One region of the Kluyvera sp. CHPC 1.2972 genome, then DNA from elsewhere that is predicted to be linked to it. Evidence: predicted binding sites of a transcription regulator. Region 1 holds the regulator's gene; each other region holds the start of a gene.

Region 1 (3,145 bases):
GGCGTTGTGAACGTTAATGCCCTGGTACAAACGGTTCCAGGTGAAGCTGAGGATACGGTCGGTCAGACGAATCATCTCGTAGGAGAAGTTCGCCGCGATCTCTTCCATCAGCGCAATGGCGTTCTGCTGCGCTTTCTCGTGGGAAATTTTCTTGCTGCGCGCTTCGTCTTCTACTGCTTTGGCGATAGCTTTTGACGCCAGCAGCTTCTTGAACAGGTCATGACGAGCAGGAAGACGCGGGCCGACCGCCGCCAGACGCTGGCGGGCAAAGTGCATACGCGCGACGCGAGCCAGTTTCTGAGCGATAGTTTTATCGGTACCGTGTTCGTCCGCCATGCGGCGCAGAGAGACGGAAGGCGAGAAGCGGACAAAGCTGTCGCGACCAAGCCAGGATACGGCAAAGAACTTCTGGAAGCCGTTTAGCATGCGCAGCGGTGGGTTAACCTCACCTTTCTCGCGACCAGGAGAACGACCAAACATCACCGACACCGGCACCATTTGCACATCCAGCTCAGGATTGCTGCGGTGCAAATCGAGGTAGTCGTGGAACAGTTTGATCGACTCTTCTTTCGGCGTGTAGTAGGTGAACACGCGCGGTCCGCCGTGGATAAAGACGTAGCGCGGCAGCAGCGTACCGTCGATCTCAAGCGGTTCAAGCGGGTCGGGTAAATCGTGCGCCAGGCACTGAGCGCGCAGCGTCAGCAAGTCAGCCTTAGAGTTATAAGGCAGGACGTACATAATCGGGCGCGACGTATCAAGCCCCAATTCCTGGGCAGGTTGTGCCGGAATAGACTTGCTTTTTACCAGAACACTTAATGGTAAATTCAGTAATTTGTAGTAAATTCGTGGCCAGCCGGACATAAACGATGTAAAGCCTCTGGTTAATCATGCAAATGCGCGGCAAGAATATCAGAAAGTCGGTGAAATTTCTGTTCTACCGCCTCATAACACGCATTGTCATTGACGTAAAAACAAAAAAGGTTCTTGAGATGGCCAATAATACCACTGGGATTACCCGAATTATCAAAGCTGCGGGCTATTCCTGGAAAGGATTCCGCGCGGCGTGGATCAATGAAGCGGCGTTCCGCCAGGAAGGCGTTGCCTCTGTTATCGCGATTATTATCGCCTGCTGGCTGGATGTTGATGCCATCACCCGTGTCCTGCTCATCGGATCCGTCCTTTTGGTGATGATAGTGGAAATTCTCAATAGTGCACTGGAAGCGGTCGTTGACCGTATCGGTTCTGACTATCACGAGCTCTCCGGTCGGGCGAAAGACATGGGTTCAGCGGCGGTGCTGTTGTCCATTTTTGTGGCGGTGTTCACCTGGGCGACCCTGCTGTGGTCACATTTTCACTAAAGCGGTGAAAACTGCCTGATTTCGTGAGTTTTATGGTTCCAAAATAGCCAGTAGCTGTATATACTCACAGCATAACTGTATATACACCCAGGGGGCGGAATGAAAGCGTTAACGACCAGGCAGCAAGAGGTGTTTGATCTCATCCGGGATCACATCAGCCAGACGGGCATGCCGCCAACGCGTGCGGAAATTGCTCAGCGTTTGGGGTTCCGTTCCCCGAATGCGGCTGAAGAGCACCTGAAAGCGCTGGCGCGTAAAGGCGTCCTTGAGATTGTCTCAGGCGCTTCTCGTGGTATCCGCCTGCTGGTAGAAGAAGAAGAGGGGCTGCCGTTGGTAGGCCGCGTCGCGGCGGGTGAACCGTTGCTGGCGCAGCAGCACATCGAAGGTCACTACCAGGTTGACCCGTCCTTGTTTAAGCCAAGCGCCGACTTCCTGCTGCGCGTGAGCGGTATGTCGATGAAAGACATCGGTATTATGGATGGCGACTTGCTGGCCGTGCATAAAACTCAGGACGTACGTAACGGTCAGGTTGTGGTCGCACGTATCGATGAAGAAGTGACGGTAAAACGCCTGAAAAAACAGGGTAACGTCGTCGAACTGCTGCCGGAAAACAGCGAATTTAAACCTATCGTGGTCGATCTGCGTCAGCAGAATTTCTCCATCGAAGGACTGGCCGTTGGCGTTATCCGCAACGGCGAGTGGCTGTAACTCTCTCCCCATACTAATGGCTGTGATACTTCCGCTATCGCAGCCTTTTTTCGTTCTGGTCAAAACTCATGCCGCTACTTACTCACGCCGATAAGGCGCTGTGGCGCCTTGCGCTGCCGATGATCTTCTCCAACATTACCGTTCCGCTGCTGGGGCTGGTGGATACCGCCGTTATTGGCCATCTCGATAGTCCCGTCTATCTGGGAGGCGTCGCGATAGGCGCCACGGCAACCAGCTTCCTGTTTATGCTGCTGCTGTTTTTGCGCATGAGCACTACCGGGCTCACGGCGCAGGCGTTTGGCGCAAAAAATCCGCAGGCGCTGGCTCGCGCGCTGGTACAGCCGCTGATGTTAGCGCTGGGGGCAGGATTGCTGATCATTCTTTTCAAAACGCCGCTGATAAACCTGGCGCTCTCCATCGTTGGCGGCAGCGGAGAAGTGCTGGAGCAGGCGCGGCGTTTCCTCGATATCCGCTGGCTCAGTGCCCCCGCATCACTGGCGAACCTGGTGCTGCTCGGCTGGCTGCTGGGCGTGCAGTACGCCCGCGCACCGGTCGTGCTATTGGTGGTGGGTAACGTGCTGAATATCGTGCTCGACCTGTGGCTGGTGATGGGACTGCACATGAACGTGCAGGGCGCGGCGCTGGCAACGGCGATCGCCGAATATGCCACACTGCTGGTGGGTCTGGGGATGGCGCGTAAGGTGCTGGTGATGCGCGGGATCTCGTGGGCGATGCTGAAAACGGCCTGGCAGGGCGATTTTCGCCGCCTGCTGGCGCTCAACCGCGACATCATGCTGCGCTCGCTGCTGCTCCAGCTCTGCTTCGGTGCGGTAACCGTCTTCGGCGCGCGGCTGGGCAGCGAAGTGGTGGCGGTGAACGCCGTGCTGATGACCATGCTGACCTTCACCGCCTACGCGCTGGATGGCTTTGCCTATGCGGTGGAAGCCCATTCCGGGCAGGCCTATGGTGCGCGCGACGGCAGTAAGCTGCTGGAAGTCTGGCGCGCGGCATGCCGCCAGGCGGGCGTCGTGGCGCTGGCGTTTGCGCTGATTTACGCCCTTCTGGGTGAGCATATTGTG
Region 2 (3,145 bases), on a different contig from region 1:
CCCTTTCGCCCTGGGGCATTCTGTCTGTTTCTTCGCAGACATAACGCTCCGCAGCACTGCTTTCAGGGTTAAGATAGAAGGTGATTTTTCTTCGAGTGTCCGGTTTATCCATTTAATTAACCAATTGCAGACATGCCATTTACCAGATCAAACTGGGGATCTTTGCTGAGGAAGAACCTGTCCTCCCGAACCCCACAAAACTGTCTGACCGCGTCAGCGATGAGTTCGGCACCGCCACCGATAACCATAACATGAGAATAACTTTCGAAACTTTTTACAGCGTCTGTCACCCGGTTTATGAGGCGATGATGTGATTCACGGATCGCATCCTGCACAACGGTCAGCCTGGTCGCATCATTGATACGTCGAAGAAGAAATTCTTCATCCTGGCGGTGAATAATCAGCTCGTCAGCCAGGAAACTGCTGCCCCGAGTTCTGGCCACAGCCATCGCCGCCCTCACCTCCTGGGTCATCAGTGACACACCGAGACCAGAGTCGCCGTAGATACGCGAAATACCGCGCATTTTTGCCCGGACATGGGAAATGTCGAGTGTTGTGCCGCCCAGATCGACAATAAGCAGTGAATCCAGATCGTCCAGTTTACTCACCACATCAAAACCCGCAGGTATGGACTCCGGCATGACGCGTACACTGCGAACAGTGAAGGTGACACCGTCATTCAGGGTGACCGGCCTCAGAAGGTTCTCTTCCTTCCGACGGATGTTTTCAGTGCAGGGCTGATTATCACGGTTGTAATACTCTGCCAGTGGCAGCGTCACCACAATATCAACCGGCTGCGGTTCAAGCCCGGAATTCAGCAACGCATGATGCACGGCAACGACATTCACATCACTGTACTGCCATGCAATGTTGGTCGTGACCATCGCATCAGCGCTGATGGGATCAAAGGTGTAGTTTTCCCCGTTTAACGAGTAGTTGAAAACCTTATCCGCCCCAAAACTGACCGCCCACTCCCGCTTAAAACTGTTCGGGCTGATAGAGCGACGAACCTCATCACCGTCCTTCCACAGCATCTTGATATTGGTGGAGCCATCATCAACGAAAATTTTCATACATCCTCTCGGTAAATTCAAATACAAAACAGGTAACAGATGAGATAAATCTGAGAACAATATGAAATATACACATTGAGCCGTAATCAATCAATCAAAATATGAGAACAATATGAGAACAATGGGATAGTAATATGAGATAAGTCGAAAAATTAAGAGATAGTTGAAGTTAACACGCAAAAATACTACTGTATTTATATACAGCATTATTTTTTTGAGGTGCTTTCGTGAAACTCCAGTTATTCAGTCCCGGGACAGAACTCCCGCCACAAAGCCATCCGTTGTTCGCCGATCTGGCCAGCTGCGGTTTTCCCAGCCCAGCCGGCGATTACGTTCAGTCAGATCTGGATTTGCATGAGTACTGCATACGCCATCCGAGCGCGACTTATTACCTCAGAGCCAGCGGAGACAGCATGGCTGACGGCAGCCTTTACAACGGCGATCTTCTGATTGTGGACAGTGCGGAGAAGCCCCGGCACGGGGATATTGTTGTGGCCAGCGTGCAGGGGGAGTTTACGGTCAAACGACTTCTGCTGACGCCACGACTGACGCTGCAACCCATGAACGCATCCTGGTCACCGATTTATCCCGACCCGGACGAACTGGATATCTTTGGCGTCGTCACGCATATCATCCACCGTCCGAGGGAGATGTACTGATGTTTGCCCTGGCCGATGTGAACAGCTTCTATGCCAGCTGTGAACGTGTATTCCGCCCGGATTTAAAAGGGAAACCCATTGTCTGCCTTAGCAACAACGACGGCTGCGTGATAGCGAGAAGTGCCGAAGCGAAGCCCTGGATAAAAATGGGCACCCCGTGGTTCCAGATGAAGAACGAGCACTACCCGGATAAAATATACGTATTTTCAAGTAATTATGAGCTTTACGCCTCGATGTCGGCGCGCGTGATGAGTTGCCTTGAGGAGCTGGCGCCGAGGGTGGAACAATATTCGATTGACGAGATGTTCCTCGACCTGACCGGCGTGGAGCACTGCATGAACCTTGAAGACTTTGGCCGGCAGCTGCGCCAGCACGTATATGACTGTACCCGCCTGACCATCGGCGTGGGGGCTGGACCTACGAAAAGTCTAGCAAAATCAGCCCAGTGGGCCTCCAAAGAGTGGAAACAATTCCGGGGCGTGCTGGCCCTGACCCGGGATAATCCTCAGCGAACCCGCAAACTGCTGTCACTTCAGCCGGTCGAAGAGGTCTGGGGCGTGGGAAATCGCATTGCACGCAAGCTCAATGTACTGGGCATCAGGACCGCACTTGATCTGGCTCTGACGAACCCGGCCTTCATCCGGAAAAATTTCTCCGTGGTTCTCGAGCGAACGGTGCGCGAACTGAATGGGGAAAGCTGCATGTCACTTGAGGAAGCGCCCCCCACAAAACAGCAGATAGTCTGTAGCCGGAGCTTTGGCGAGAAGATCACGGAATATGATTCGCTCCGCCAGGCTGTCTGTCAGTACGCAGAGCGGGGAGCTGAGAAACTGCGTCAGGAGCGCCAGTATTGCCGGCACATTTCCGTTTTCGTCAAAACGTCTCCGTTCGCCGTAAAAGAACCTTACTACGGCAATGTGGCCACGGAGAAACTGCTTACCCCTACTCAGGACACCAGGGACATTATTGCAGCCGCCACAACGGCTCTGGAGCGTATCTGGAGGGATGGGCACCGGTATGCCAAAGCCGGAGTTATGCTGAATGACTTCACCGGCTCCGGCGTTTCGCAGCTGCAGCTGTTCGACGAACGCCCGCCACGCCCTCACAGTGCTGAGCTGATGAAGGTTCTGGACGGGATCAACCACTCAGGGCTGGGTAAAGTATGGTTTGCGGGGCGGGGCATTGCCCCGGAATGGCAGATGAAACGGGAGATGCTTTCTCCTGCTTATACGACACGATGGTCAGATATTCCTGAAGCGAAACTGGCGTGAAACTTTGGCGATTTCACCTTGAAATTCTCAATCTAAACTTCCTAATTACAATAAGTTAGATGTGAAATCGCCATGGCGAAATTATTGACTCAAATTTCTGTCAAGGACCTCATTGATAGCCTTGTCCAGTTCATCCTGAATC
Region 3 (3,145 bases), on a different contig from region 1:
GTAGTTGGGCCGGGCGCACCCCTGCCGAGCGCGAACGCATTTTGCTGCGCTTTGCTGACCTCGTTGAGCAGCACGGTGAAGAGCTGGCTCAGCTGGAAACGCTGGAGCAGGGTAAATCCATCAATATTTCCCGCGCCTTCGAAGTGGGCTGCACCCTGAACTGGATGCGCTACACCGCCGGGCTGACCACTAAAATCAGCGGCCGCACGTTGGATGTCTCCATTCCGTTCCCGCAGGGCGCGCGCTATCAGGCGTGGACCAAAAAAGAGCCGGTTGGCGTCGTCGCGGGCATTGTGCCGTGGAACTTCCCGTTGATGATCGGCATGTGGAAAGTGATGCCGGCGCTGGCCGCAGGCTGTTCTATTGTCATCAAACCGTCGGAGACCACGCCGCTGACCCTGCTGCGCGTGGCTGAACTGGCTATCGAGGCGGGTGTACCGGAAGGCGTATTCAATGTGGTCACCGGCAGCGGCGCCGAGTGCGGTGCGGCGTTAACCTCACACCCACACGTGGCAAAAGTGAGCTTCACCGGCTCCACCGCGACCGGTAAACAGATCGCCCGCGTTGCCGCCGACAGACTCACCCGCGTCACGCTGGAACTGGGCGGTAAAAACCCGGCTATCGTGCTGAAAGACGCTGACCCGGCCTGGGTTATCGAAGGGTTGATGACCGGTAGCTTCCTCAATCAGGGGCAGGTGTGTGCGGCCAGTTCGCGTATCTACATTGAAGCGCCGCTGTTCGACACGCTGGTCAGCGGCTTCGAGCAAGCTGTGAAATCGCTGCAGGTGGGGCCTGGTATGCTGGAGACCACGCAGATCAACCCGGTGGTTTCTCAGGCGCATTGCGCCAAAGTGGCGGCCTATCTGGACGATGCTCGCAAACAAAACGCGGAGCTGATTACCGGCAACGTTGGTCCGGATGCGCAGGGTTTCTACATTCCGCCAACGCTGGTTATCAACCCGGATGCCAACCTGCGCTTAACCCGTGAAGAGGTGTTTGGCCCGGTGGTGAACCTGGTGCGCGTCGCCGACGGCGAAGAAGCGTTGCGTCTCGCCAACGACAGCGACTTCGGCCTGACTGCCAGCGTCTGGACCCGCGACCTGACTCAAGCGCTGAACTACACTGACCGCCTGCAGGCCGGTACGGTATGGGTCAACAGCCACACGCTGATTGACGCCAACCTACCGTTTGGCGGCATGAAGCAGTCGGGCACCGGGCGCGATTTTGGGCCGGACTGGCTGAACGACTGGTGTGAAACGAAGTCAGTCTGCGTACGCTATTAATCTGCCCAACCGTTCCCTCTCCCCGTGGGGAGAGGGCTAGGGTGAGGGGGCAAGCACCTAGCCAAAGACCCGCACCTCCAATCAAAACCCATCCTCCACGGTGCCAACCCCGGCGTCGCTACGCTCGGCCAGGCTACAAATACAGACGTTATCTCTTAAATCAGTAGCAAGCCGTGAGAAGTATTCTGCTTACGGCTTCAGGATCAGCGATGCGACATGCTGGTATTTAAGCCGCTTTAACCGCTTTGATTTTTTTACTGCCTGCGGTATCTGACTTTGGTTCATCGGTTTCAACCAGGCTACCGGGTTCAGGCAGTTTGCTGGTGCGCAGAATATGCTGCACGGCCACTTTCTGTTCGGCGAGATACATCCCAAGATCCTCAGCCTGTGTTTCATCCATTGACGTCCCGCTTTGCAGCAGCAAATCAGTGAACGCTTCTGCCATGTCGAGCAGTTTGTCGTAAGCGTCAGCCTCTTTCTTACTGGCAAATGTCATTTTCTCTTCACCTTTTCTTACGACAACAAATTTTATTTCAACGGCCATTATTTGCCCCTTGCACTGTGATTATATCCAGTGTATCAGTTATGAGGCGGTGTTGCAGGGAAAATGTGTATACCTGACACGTAAAAATGCTCGTGCCATTTTTAATAAAGGCGTTTGCATGCTAAAGGTTATCGCCGAAGATTTTATCAACCCCGAGTGCATCGACATCGTACTCCCTTTTTACCGCGAGCTTATTGCGGCAACGAAGAAAGAGCCTCTATGTATTGCTTATGATTTATACCGGGACGAAAAAGATCCGGGGCATTTTATTTTCATTGAAGAGTGGCCAGACCGGGCAGCACTAGAGGCACACTGTGCCAGCGAACATTTCACTCGACTGGTTCCTTTGATTGATCAATATGCGCGTAAAGCGGCGCAGTACATCCTGATGGATGTTCGGGTGGAACCGGAGAGATAAAGCCCAATCCTGGCACTAAGCGGACGATGTGACTGAACTAAAGGCTCGCCGTGAGTGAACTGCGGACATTATAAAAAATATGGCGTACGAAAAACGGATGGCAGATCAGGTGATTTTAAAGCGCCACGTTAACAACGTGGCGATTGAAGGACTCGAGTTAATCGTCGTACTTATCGTTAAGAATTTGACGAAGTCTTTCTCGTTCGGCTTCGCTTCGCGTTGTATCTGACAAAACAGATCTGCCATGGATGGCTAAATCCGTTTCTAACTCTGTCTGGGTAGAATAAGGCTTATAAGTCGTTCCGTTTGGATATGCATTCCCGTTAGTCGATGGCGCACCAAGACCGCGGTTGAAAGCCAAAGAAAAAACTCCCACCGCTAGTAACACTGTTATCAACGGATAAAAAAACGTAGGCGAGACTTGCCCGATAAAGACTAGCAGCCGTACAACTGGAATAATCGAACATAGAATAAGGGCGCTACTTGCAAGAAGCCATGACTTCAGTCTTCCTTTTGCGCTTACGTGTATGAACCCAAGGCAAATCAAACCTGCAAATCCTATGACGGTAGACGTGATAATCAGCGTCACGTCAATCTGTCGATAAGTCCAGTATATGGAATTCCCAACAGTGTATATGATTGAAAAGAGAACTAATGGAGCCAGTCGTTTAATACTCTTACCCACGGAAAAATACAACGCTAATACCGGAATGGCGTAAATGATGCTACCTATTAATATAGGGATGAAGGGGATGGTCATATTGAACCTCGGAGACTTTAAGTGAAATTAAAGCTTCAATGAATCTGGACAGTAATGACTATATTTGTGCCTTAGGAGACCGTCAAGCCTGCCAAAAAAAGCAGGTTTATTGTGCGATAACTATCGAGCTTCAGACTCAC
Region 4 (3,145 bases), on a different contig from region 1:
ATGTCGACCGGATTTTTCGGCATCTTCAGCGTCTTGTCACCCACCAGACGGCCATACCAGGCAACGGCGGCTTTGAGCTGCGGGTTATGCGCGGCGTACAGCCACGTAATACGGCCGCCCCAGCAAAAGCCTGTCATCAATAAGCGGCTGGCGTCGCCGCCGTTACGAGCCGCCCAGTTGGCGACGTGATCGAGGTCGGCTAGCACCTGAGCGTCGGGGACTTTGGACACCAGGCCGCTAAACAGCGAGGGGACATCGTCATAATCGTTCGGATCGCCCTGACGGAAGTAGAGCTCTGGTGCGACCGCCAGATAGCCCTCTAACGCCAGACGACGACAAATATCGCGGATGTGTTCGTGGACACCAAAAATCTCCTGCACTACGATGATTACCGGCAGCGGCGCATCGCTATGCTTAGGGCGAGCGTAGTACGCTGGCAGCGTATCACCCTGTGAAGGGATAGAGGTTTCTCCCGCTGAGATAGCCTCCTCGGGCGTATGAACAGTGGTTGAGGCGTGAGGTGAAGCCGCAGGGGCAAATCCAGGTTGTCTGTTGGTTGTCATGGCATTCTCCGTACCCTTTTAATGAACTCATAGCCAAATCACATTGCCTGAATGCGGCGTATTTTTGGTCAGCAGGGAGTAACAATAACTTGTTAATGTGATGTGAATCACTAATTGCGTGGAATTTAATGTAATATTTTTAATTCTTAGTGATTGTGGTCACGAAAAGATGTTGTGGTCTTCTATAAAGTACATTTTTGCTTCTTCTGACAAAACTGAACCACAGAGGAGTTCTTTATGTCCAAGTCTGATGTTTTTCATCTCGGCCTCACCAAAAGCGACCTTCAAGGGGCTACACTCGCTATCGTCCCAGGTGACCCGGAACGTGTGGAAAAGATCGCCGCGCTGATGGAAAAGCCGGTAAAACTGGCATCTCACCGTGAATTTACCTCCTGGCGTGCCGAACTTGATGGCAAGTCAGTGATCGTTTGCTCTACCGGTATCGGTGGTCCATCCACCTCTATCGCCGTGGAAGAACTGGCCCAGTTGGGTATCCGCACCTTCCTGCGCGTAGGCACCACCGGCGCCATTCAGCCGCATATCAATGTCGGTGACGTTCTGGTGACCACCGCATCCGTCCGTCTGGATGGGGCGAGCCTGCACTTTGCGCCGATGGAATACCCGGCAGTCGCTGACTTCGCGTGTACGACTGCGCTGGTTGAAGCGGCGAAAGCCGTAGGTGCGACCACACACATCGGCGTGACGGCGTCCTCTGATACCTTCTATCCGGGTCAGGAACGCTATGACACCTTCTCTGGCCGCGTAGTGAGAAACTTCAAAGGCTCCATGGAAGAGTGGCAGTCAATGGGCGTGATGAACTACGAGATGGAATCCGCGACGCTGCTGACCATGTGCTCAAGCCAGGGTCTGCGTGCGGGGATGGTAGCAGGCGTTATCGTTAACCGTACCCAGCAGGAAATCCCGAACGCTGAGACGATGAAGCAGACGGAAAGCCACGCGGTGAAAATCGTGGTGGAAGCAGCACGCCGCCTGCTGTAGTTCGCTCACCCGCTCTGTAAAAGGCCGACTTGTTCGGCCTTTTTCTTTTTGCGTGGAGGCTCGCAGGAAACTGCTTTAAAACTGGACGTTTATACAGCACAATTCTATTTTGTGCAGATAACCGGTTTATGCAGGGGGCGTTGTGGATATTGCCGTGGTGATTTATGCGCTGGTCGCGCTGGCGGGCATCGTGATTGGCTGGCTGGCGGCGAGCTATCGCGTGGCGCAGCAGCGGGCTGAACAGCTGGCTGAAGAGCGCGACGTGTACGGTGAGCTGAGTGCGGCAAAACAGCAGATTGCCCAGAACGCCCACTGGCGGGAAGAGTGCGAGCTGCTCAATAACGAGTTGCGTAACCTGCGGGAAATAAACGCCTCGCTGGAGGTCGACCTGCGGGAAGTCACCACGCTGCTGGAGACCACTCGTCAGCACGGCGATGAAAAGTATCGCCTGATGCTCAACAGCGAGCAGCGCCTGAGCGAGCAGTTCGAAAACCTGGCCAACCGCATCTTCGAACAGAGCAATCGCCGGGTGGAAGAACAAAACCGCCAAAGCCTGCACGGCCTGCTGACGCCGCTTCGCGAGCAACTTGATGGCTTTCGTCGTCAGGTGCAGGAGAGTTTCGGGCAGGAGGCACGCGAGCGTCACACGCTGGCGCATGAAATTCGTAACCTCCAGCAGCTCAACGCCCAGATGGCACAGGAAGCGGTCAATCTGACCCGTGCGCTCAAAGGTGACAATAAAACCCAGGGGAACTGGGGTGAAGTGGTGCTCACGCGCGTATTAGAGGCTTCTGGCCTGCGTGAAGGGCATGAATACGAAACCCAGGTTAGCATCAATACGGACGCGAACTCCCGTATGCAGCCGGACGTTATCGTGCGCTTGCCGCACCGCAAGGACGTGGTGGTGGATGCCAAAATGACGCTGGTGGCCTACGAGCGTTACTTTAACGCTGAAGATGACTATACCCGCGAAACCGCGCTGCAGGAGCATATTGCGGCAGTGCGTAACCATATCCGCATGCTGGGCCGTAAAGATTATCAGCAGTTGCCGGGGCTGCGATCGCTGGACTACGTCCTGATGTTTATCCCCGTTGAACCTGCCTTTCTGCTGGCGCTGGACAGACAGCCCGAACTGATTAGCGAAGCGCTGAAAAACAATATTATGCTGGTCAGCCCAACCACGCTGCTGGTGGCGCTGCGGACCATCGCCAACCTATGGCGCTATGAGCATCAGAGCCGAAATGCGCAGCATATTGCTGAACGCGCGAGCCGCTTATATGACAAAATGCGCCTCTTCGTGGATGACATGTCGGCTATCGGTCAAAGCCTCGATAAAGCGCAGGAAAACTACCGACAGGCGATGAAAAAGCTCACCACCGGGCGCGGTAACCTGCTGACGCAGGCCGAGGCGTTCCGCCACCTTGGGGTGGAGGTGAAACGCGAGATTAATCCGGAACTGGTTGAACAGGCGACGGCGCAGGACGATGATTTTCGTCTGCGTGACGACACAGACACGAATGATGACAATCCGTTAGCCGCTGAACGTCGCTAAAACGCTCGCCGCACGGGTTTGGTAACGGGGT

Evidence for each region. Region 1 encodes LexA, which represses DNA repair genes until DNA is damaged. Its sites were predicted from a motif close to TNCTGTATGTACATACAGNA; they were not measured.
Region 2: umuD (translesion error-prone DNA polymerase V autoproteolytic subunit) is a predicted target of LexA. The motif match lies at 1,260-1,279, and genes of this name have one in related genera.
Region 3: V6944_RS21385 (YebG family protein) is a predicted target of LexA. The motif match lies at 1,841-1,860, and genes of this name have one in related genera.
Region 4: rmuC (DNA recombination protein RmuC) is a predicted target of LexA. The motif match lies at 1,642-1,661, and genes of this name have one in related genera.

The regions. Positions count from the first base shown of each region.
Region 1 is NZ_JAPKIB010000014.1:42,249-45,393, forward strand. Features, by position in the region: gene plsB (glycerol-3-phosphate 1-O-acyltransferase PlsB) at 1-861, opposite strand, end outside; gene V6944_RS18390 (diacylglycerol kinase) at 990-1,358, shown strand; gene lexA (transcriptional repressor LexA) at 1,458-2,066, shown strand; gene dinF (MATE family efflux transporter DinF) at 2,135-3,145, shown strand, end outside.
Region 2 is NZ_JAPKIB010000029.1:10,690-13,834, reverse strand. Features, by position in the region: gene V6944_RS22830 (plasmid partitioning/stability family protein) at 1-112, opposite strand, end outside; gene V6944_RS22825 (plasmid segregation protein ParM) at 117-1,073, opposite strand; gene umuD (translesion error-prone DNA polymerase V autoproteolytic subunit) at 1,301-1,732, shown strand; gene V6944_RS22815 (Y-family DNA polymerase) at 1,732-3,003, shown strand; gene V6944_RS22810 (ParB family protein) at 3,085-3,145, opposite strand, start outside.
Region 3 is NZ_JAPKIB010000021.1:44,440-47,584, forward strand. Features, by position in the region: gene V6944_RS21380 (aldehyde dehydrogenase family protein) at 1-1,283, shown strand, start outside; gene V6944_RS21385 (YebG family protein) at 1,510-1,827, opposite strand; gene V6944_RS21390 (putative quinol monooxygenase) at 1,946-2,245, shown strand.
Region 4 is NZ_JAPKIB010000017.1:16,276-19,420, reverse strand. Features, by position in the region: gene V6944_RS19755 (dienelactone hydrolase family protein) at 1-563, opposite strand, end outside; gene udp (uridine phosphorylase) at 801-1,562, shown strand; gene rmuC (DNA recombination protein RmuC) at 1,705-3,114, shown strand.